2 linked regions of the Limnospira fusiformis SAG 85.79 genome follow. The protein of the gene in region 2 binds, or shares a complex with, the protein of the main gene of each other region. Links are inferred from orthologs where the notes say so. Each region holds a gene or a part of one and is shown on either strand. Other genes may lie near its edges.

The links. The genes of interacting proteins can lie anywhere in the genome.
Region 1: the proteins of cdaA (region 2) and glmM are in contact, whole or in part, in a crystal structure (PDB 7OJS), measured with the Bacillus subtilis proteins. The link is inferred for Limnospira fusiformis SAG 85.79 from one-to-one orthologs.

What each region holds. Positions count from the first base shown.
Region 1 is NZ_CP051185.1:733,938-737,991, forward strand. What follows is about bases 458-3,268. They hold glmM (phosphoglucosamine mutase), read left to right. Parts: upstream 458-1,036; coding sequence 1,037-2,500; downstream 2,501-3,268. Other genes in these bases: HFV01_RS03560 (hypothetical protein), read right to left, coding at 458-704; hpsL (hormogonium polysaccharide biosynthesis protein HpsL), read left to right, coding at 2,657-3,268. In the rest of the region: more of HFV01_RS03560, read right to left, coding at 1-457; more of hpsL, read left to right, coding at 3,269-4,054. UniProt on the Bacillus subtilis protein: Catalyzes the conversion of glucosamine-6-phosphate to glucosamine-1-phosphate. Glucosamine-1-phosphate is used for cell wall biosynthesis.
Region 2 is NZ_CP051185.1:3,951,909-3,956,097, forward strand. What follows is about bases 341-3,286. They hold cdaA (diadenylate cyclase CdaA), read right to left. Parts: upstream 2,300-3,286; coding sequence 1,382-2,299; downstream 341-1,381. Other genes in these bases: HFV01_RS18550 (DUF3143 domain-containing protein), read left to right, coding at 350-622; uppS (undecaprenyl pyrophosphate synthase), read right to left, coding at 624-1,385; lysA (diaminopimelate decarboxylase), read right to left, coding at 2,466-3,286. In the rest of the region: HFV01_RS18545 (J domain-containing protein), read left to right, coding at 1-320; more of lysA, read right to left, coding at 3,287-3,857; rimI (ribosomal protein S18-alanine N-acetyltransferase), read left to right, coding at 3,970-4,189. UniProt on the Bacillus subtilis protein: One of 3 paralogous diadenylate cyclases (DAC) in this bacteria, catalyzing the condensation of 2 ATP molecules into cyclic di-AMP (c-di-AMP). Upon expression in E.coli leads to c-di-AMP synthesis.

The DNA of each region.
Region 1 (4,054 bases), 3.2 Mb from region 2 along the record:
GCCAAAACTGCCAAATATGGAATAATTAAGCCTAGTCTTTTTTTCCACAATTTACCATCTTGTTTATGGGTAAAATAATGGTAAATTTCAAACAAAATAATCAACCCAGGAAAGGTGACGAGAGATTCCTTGGATAACACTGCCATAAAAAATAGGAGCAGGGATAATATATAAGGATATTTATATCGGGAATTTCTGCCGATTAAATAAGCGATAAAAGCGACAAACCCAAAAAAGCTAGAGATGACATCTGTGCGCGCGGAAATCCAGGAAACTGCTTCGGTGTGACTAGGAAGTAGTAAAAATACAAACCCGGAAATATAGGGTAAAACTATTTTATAGTGGCGACGAATGGGAAAATTCCGAACTAATAAACTAGCAATCCAACCTACTGCTAAAGCATTGCTGAGATGGAATCCCAAATTAGTTAAATGATAACCGAGGGGATAGTTACCCCAAATTTGATAATCTAGGAAACTGATTAAACTCAGAACCGGACGAAAAAACAAGGATTGACCATGTTGTTGATTGACCCACAATCCCCAAGGGCCGACCTGTTGAAAGATGGCAATTAAAACTAAATCATCTGACAGAAAAAATGAGTTAATAATAGGATAATAACAAACTATTCCGGCTAGAGCGATAATCACAACTAATATAGCCGGATAAATAATCAGCGATCGCCCTTGATTAATTTTGAACATTAAACTTAACTTTTCCCCAAATGATGAATTGAATATGCTCTCAGTATCAGTCTCGACCCCAGAGGCTGTCAAGGGATTGAGAATAACATAAAATCCTATCAATCCTATCAGTTGACCCTTAAATCTAGGAACCAAATAACCCCTAACTACGTCTAGCTAGGTCATGGCCATAATGATTAGCTGAGTGCTAATGAAAGGCGATCGCAAAACTTAAAATACCCTCATACCCTCCCAGACATCAACTCAAGACTTGAATTGTAGATCAAGGTTCCTCAGTTCCGGACGTGCTATCCTCCTCTGTGAGTGTGTGAACATCGAGAGGAGTGAATAACATGGTATCAACACCAGTCCCTTCCCAGAACATCAAACTATCCCGCCCAGTAGCAAATGCAGTCAACCCCGCCAAAACCCGTCCCGCATTTGGGGGGGAACTTCCTAGTAGTCCCCTATTTGGTACAGACGGCATTCGCGGGCGAGTCGGAGAACTTCTCAACGCGCCACTGGCGCTACAGGTAGGCTTTTGGGCCGGACAAATTCTCCGCCAGCAACAGGAAAATCTAGGGCCAGTCATCCTGGCACAAGATACCCGGATTTCGGGTAATATGTTAGCGATGGCCTTATCATCGGGGTTAACGGCAGCCGGACTAGAAGTATGGAATTTAGGAGTTTGTCCTACTCCGGGAGTAGCCTACCTCACCCAAACCTGTAAAGCTATGGGCGGGGTGATGATATCCGCCAGCCACAACCCCCCAGAAGATAACGGAATCAAATTTTTTGGCGCAGACGGCACAAAACTCTCCAGCGACCTCCAGAAGCAAATAGAAGCAGCCCTACGCGGGGCGGAAGCGTTCCCGGTTTATTCTGAGTCGTGTGGACAACATTACTACAGACCGGAATTAATCCAGAATTATGCTGATTCGCTATATGGTCCCCTGCTACCAACTACTAACCTACAGGGAATGCGGGTTGTGTTGGATCTGGCTTGGGGTGCGGCGGTAAATATTGCCCCCCAAGTATTTAGAGAAATGGGGGCGGAAGTAATTTGTTTACATGAGTCTCCCGACGGTCACAAAATTAATGTTAACTGTGGGTCTACGCACCTGGACCTACTCCGCCAAGCGGTTGTAGAACATCAAGCGGATTTAGGATTTGCTTTTGATGGGGACGCAGATCGGGTGTTAGCGGTCGATAGCCAGGGTCGTACCGTTGACGGGGACTATATCCTATACTTCTGGGGTCAGACCCTCAGAAACGCGGAGCAACTGCCCCAGGATTTGATTATTTCTACGGTTATGGCAAACTTGGGATTTGAGAGAGCCTGGGAAAAACTGGGAGGAAAAATGATCCGCACCCCGGTGGGAGATCAGCACGTCCACAGCGAAATGAAGCGCACGGGATCTATGTTGGGGGGTGAACAGTCGGGCCATATCCTTTGTCATCACTACAGCATCACAGGAGATGGTCTACTGACAGCATTACACCTAGCAGCTTTAGTGAAGCGATCGCAAAAATCGCTCAACCAACTGGTGGATGATAGTTTCCTCACCTATCCTCAACTGTTACGAAATGTCAGAGTTGAGAACCCGGACAGCCGCCGTAATTGGAAAAACTGCGAACCTCTACAAAATGCGATCGCTAATGCTGAAGCTGATATGGGGGATCAAGGTCGCATACTGGTGCGCGCTTCTGGTACTGAACCGCTGATCAGAGTTATGGTAGAAGCGGCTAACCCTAATCTGGTGCAATATTGGTGCGATCGCTTAGTGGGAGTGGTGCAACAATACTTAATTGCCTAATCTCTCCTCATGATGGGGATAACAGGGCGGATCAGATTCGGCAGTCCCCTAGTTGTTGGTATATAATTTGGATTAGCGTGACCAACCAAGGCGGTTTTTAGTCGGGGAGCAAGTTACAAATGCCTAGTTACTGCCCAACTTAGAATTGAACCCAAAATGGCATCTAAGACTAAATCTAAAAAAAAGAAGTCCCGGAAAAAAAACTCCAAACAACAGCAGAAAAAGCCGACCCTAACTAAAGCCCAACTTAAAGCTAAACAGCGCCAGTTTGCTAAAGACGTTAAAGCTGTTCTAGGCACTGTAATTCCCACTCTAATTGTTGGTGCGATCGTTGGGGTGGCTCTGTTTTTCGTCAAAGATGAAAAACTCGCCATTGCTGGTGGTGGTGGCATATTAGTCTTGGTTCTGTGCTATAAATACCCCCGCCATGGTCTGTGGGGTTTCCTAATCTATATGCCCTTCTCTGGAACTATTACTTACTGGATTGGGGGCGGAAATGTCATATTTCAGCTTGCCAAAGATGGCTTTTATTTTCCAGCCTTAGCTTCTATGTATAAAGACTGGAAAAGTAAAGGACTCCCTATCATTATTCCCAAGGCTATTAAACAACCTTTGCTCATTCTTTTGGGTTTTTGTATTCTCACCATCATTTGTGTGAATGGCTTGCAACAACTTGACCCCAGACCGGGCGATAAACCCATAGCTATGGGAATTTTGGGTTTAAAGGTATTTATGGGTTATATTCCACTAATGACCTGTGCCTACTACCACATTAGAGACAAAAAAGATTTGCTGTTTCTCACTCGCCTGACTCTAATACTGGCAATTATCTGTTGCCTTTTGGGGATGGTACAATACCAATTTCTTGCTAGTGGTCGCTGTCAAGGAACTGACCATCTGACAGGGGATGATCTGTTTCAAGCAACCATCGAGTATAAGTGTTTCGTAGGCGGTTCTTTAGTTTTTAGCCCCTCCCAAAATATGATCCGACTTCCGGGAACCTTTGTCGCTCCTTGGCAGTGGGCTTGGTTTTTAATTGCTAACGCATTTTTTACCTTTGCTACAGCCTTTAGTGATCCATCAGGGAAATGGCGTATAACCGGATTAATTGGCATGGCATTAGTATTTGTTAATGCTGTGATTTCTGGACAGCGTATTGCCTTAGCATTAGTGCCAGTCGTGACAATTATTCTACTGGTTCTCACTGGACAAATTGCTAATCTAAAGCGCTTTATTCCTATTGCTGGAGGTCTCGGATTACTTTTGAGTATAGTCATGATTACTAACCCAGAAGTAATTCAGGAAAGAGTTGATAGTTTTGTCAGTCGATGGAATGCTTCCCCCCCCACTGGCTTTATTTCTGACCAGTTTGATCACAGCAGTGGTGGACAACAGGGAATCTTTGGTAATGGTCTAGGACGGGCGACTAACTCGGCTCGTGTTTTTGGCAGAACTCGATTGATTGAAACTTACTATCCTAAACTCATTTATGAAATTGGACCTCTAGGGACTATCGCCTTTCTATTTTTTGTAACTGTGATTACTTTCACAGCT
Region 2 (4,189 bases):
TATCAGAAGATTGTGCTAAGGCTAAATTCCAAGAGTTGAATGAGGCGTATAGCATTCTGAGTAATCCCGATCGCCGTCAAATCTATGATCAAACTATTAGTACAACGCGGGTGATCACTCCCCCCACTGAGATTAATTATCGGCACCATTCGAGACCATCAAAATCGAGGCATTCCAGCGCGACGGAAGCGATCGCCGCCGAAAATCGGCCTTTATCTCCCGGAGAACTATTTGCTCTGTTAATGATGGCAGTCAGTTTGATAAGCTGTTTAGGATTAGCAATAGCGATCGCCATGTTTCGTTCAGATATAACCCTTTAAGCGAGAAAAATTTTCAACAGCAATCAATTATGACCTTACCCAGTCCCAATACCCCCCTATATAATCATCCCCTACCAGAAATCGAAGACTGGTTACGTTCCCTTGGTGGGGAACAGGACTCCCAGGAACTCCATTCTTGGCAAGTAGAAAAGCCCACCTGGAAAGCGGAGCTATGGTTAGATATTGACCAAATAACAGTCCGTTACATTGGCGCAGGTACAGACGGCCAAGACATTCAACGGTCTTTTAAATACTCCCTGAGTCGTCAAGATATCGAACAAGCGGTTTTTTCCGGTCCCTAATTCATTCACGAGTACCCACCTTACCAAATCGACGCTCTCGCTGCTGATAAGAACACAGGGCCAGGTGAAACTCATGGCTGTTAAAATCCGGCCAGAGAGTGTCAGTCACATAAATCTCAGCATAAGCGATTTGCCACAGCAAAAAATTACTAATCCGTAATTCCCCACTGGTGCGAATCAATAAATCCGGGTCAGAAGTTCCGGCTGTATACAAATACTTTTCAAATAAAGCCCCATCAATGGCTTCCGGTTCGAGAGTACCCTGTTTAACCTGGTTGGCGATCGCCTGACAAGCCCTAACAATCTCCTCCCGTCCCCCGTAATTAGTAGCCACAGTCAACAAAATCCCCTCATTATTGCGGGTAGTCTCCATTGACTTCTCAATGCACTCTCTCAGAGAACCGGGAAGCCGATGCAAATTACCCACAAACCTAATCCTAACCTCCTCCTCCATCATCTCCTCAAGTTCCCGCATGAGAACCCGCTCAAACAAAGCCATCAAAAAATCTACTTCTTCTAGGGGTCGCCCCCAATTTTCCGTGGAAAAGGCATAAACCGTTAAAGCATTAATTCCCCAATCACGACAGTAACGGAGTAAATTCTTGAGAGCATCAATCCCTCGCCGATGTCCCATAGTGCGTGGTAGTCCCCGACGTTTCGCCCAGCGACCATTACCATCCATGATCACCGCGACATGGTTTGGGAGGCGATTTCGGTCAAGGTCAGCAGGTAACTCATGTATAACCCTTGGCTTTCGACTCATTTTTTCTCCCGAGAAGCTGACGAACGAAAACGGAACACCTGGGAAATGAACGACCACCTCTTTAATCCTATTCGCCGTTTAAGGGTATCTATGGAAATAGGAGGCTTAGTTCTATCATCCCCCGCCACAAAAGACCGAGCTTCTAATAACTCCTTGAGTTTACTACTGGTTAGGGGTCGATTCAGTACACCTTTATCAGCCAGAGAAATTGACCCGGTTTCTTCAGAAACCACAATACATACACACTTAGCAACCTTTTCTGTAATGCCCATAGCTGCTCGATGGCGGGTTCCCAACTGTCGCGAGGCTATCCTTTCAGACAGGGGCAAAATCACCCCGGCAGCAGCCACCCTAGAGGCTCTAATCAGCACCGCACCATCATGGAGTAGAGTTTTAGGCTGAAAAATCGTCTGTAGCAGTTCCCTGGAAACTTCGGCATTTAAACGCACACCCGGAACGGAAAAATCACGCTCATCAATGGGACTGCCTATTTCAATTATAATCAAAGCCCCAGTACGGTTTTGAGAAAGTTCTTTGACCGCCTCGACAATTTGATCAATGACTCCATCGGTTTCAGGGATACCTTTTCGGCTGGCAGCAAACAGTTGCAGCACCTCCCCTCGCCCTAATTTTTCCAGAAATTGTCTAAACTCTGACTGCAAAATCACAGCCATAGCCACTGCGGAACCAGTTACCAAACTATTTAGGGCAATATAAAGCAGTCTCAGATTAGCCCAATTACTGATCGCCGTTGCCAACATTAACACAATGAAACCTCGAACCATCCACAAGGTTCGACGCTCTCCAATAATCACAAGGACGATATAGGCGACGGCAAAAACCAGTCCAATATCGATGCTGTTAACCAACCAGGACTCAAGCCAGGCAGGGTCTTGACTTTGACCCGAACTCATTGAACGCGATATGAGGTTAAAACTATTGACATCTTCCCGAACTCCCAACTTATCGATAATGAATTAATTATCTATATTGCTGGGGACTCGATTCCTCATCCTTAAATGGGGACAGGCATGATGCGGGGCGATGTCTAACCCCGCGTTAGTTACTTAAATTAAGGCATCAAGGGCGATCGCCAAGCCTCTCGGGTAAACGATCCTGACGAATCAGATCCGAATAGGTCTCCCGTTGAATAATTATCGAACTTAGGGAATCATTCACCAGAACGGCTGCCGGACGAGGCAGACGATTATAGTTAGAAGCCATACTATAATTGTAGGCTCCTGTTGCCATTACCACCAAGATATCACCAGTTTGACAATCTCCGGGGAGATGGGCTTGTTGAATGAGGATGTCCCCAGATTCACAATGTTTGCCAGCTACTGTTATGGTTTCGGTTAATGGTGCGGACATCCGATTAGCAATTACCACTCTATACACAGATTGATAAGTAATCGGACGGGGATTATCTGACATTCCCCCATCAACGGCTATATAAGTCCGCAGATCTGGAATCTCTTTGCGAGAACCAATCGTGTAAGCAGTGATCGCAGCCGGACCAATAATCGATCGCCCTGGTTCACACAACAGCTTAGGTAAAGGGATTTGGCGCTGTTCACAGGCGGCGACGACGGATGAGGCGATCGCACTTACCCAACTTTCAATACTGGGGGGGTCATCATCTTCTGTATACCGAATCCCTAGACCTCCCCCCACATTAACTTCGGTAATATTTAAACCATACTGACTGCCTTTAGTGACCGCATCCATTAGCACCCCAGCTAAGTCTTGATGGGGTTGCAGTTCAAAAATCTGAGAGCCAATATGAGCGTGAATTCCCTCGCAGCATAGAGATGGGTTACTGCTGACAAATTTAAACACCTCATCAAGTTGATTAGGATCAAATCCGAATTTACTATCAAGATGTCCGGTGCGAATATACTCATGGGTGTGACACTCGATTCCTGGGGTAAATCTGATCATCACCCGCACGGGGGATTGTACAGACATTTCATCTGCCAATTCCACCAGGTTGGTCAGGTCTAGCCAGTTGTCAGCCACTACAGTACAGCCAGTGCTAATGGCTAACTCCAGTTCCGATCGCGATTTATTATTACCATGTAGGTAAATCTTATCGGGACTCACCCCCGCCGTTTTCGCGGTGTATAGTTCCCCACCAGAAACCACATCAGTTCCCAAACCTTCCGAGGCAACTATTGCACAAATCGCTAAACAATTCCATGCCTTAGAAGCATAGAGAATCAGCGATTCTCCCGGATAGTATTTCGCCCAAGCCTCCCGGTATTGACGGCAAGCAGTACGCAGGGTCACTTCATCTAATATATATAGAGGGGAACCAAACTGACTGACCATTTCCGCGACATCACAACCCCCAATTTCTAGGTGGTCTTGGTGGTTGACCTTAGCGGTGAGGGGTAACAGTTGTTGGTTAGGCGATCGCTCGGTTGTGCTTTCTTCCGAGTTGAGTAGGTACTGAAGTCCTGAATTTTCCACGGTTTTAGTATCAATAGTTAGTTTTTTTATCGGCGCGTGTATCTGCGATCGTACCAAATTTCTGTCACCATGGTTAATCTTAATCTATCTATTAGCTTTCAGCCCAGCCTCTGTGACCATCCTACAACTCAAACTTCTCACCCCCGACTTATTACCCGCAGTAGTAGAACTCGATCGCCTTTGCTTAGGTGGACTATGGAATGAATCGGGATATCAACGGGAATTAGATAGCCCCAATAGCGATCTGGTCATCTGGACACACCCAACCCAGGGACAACCCTTATCAGGTTTACAGCCAATTTCCGTACAAGTCGCCCAAACGCCACCCCTAC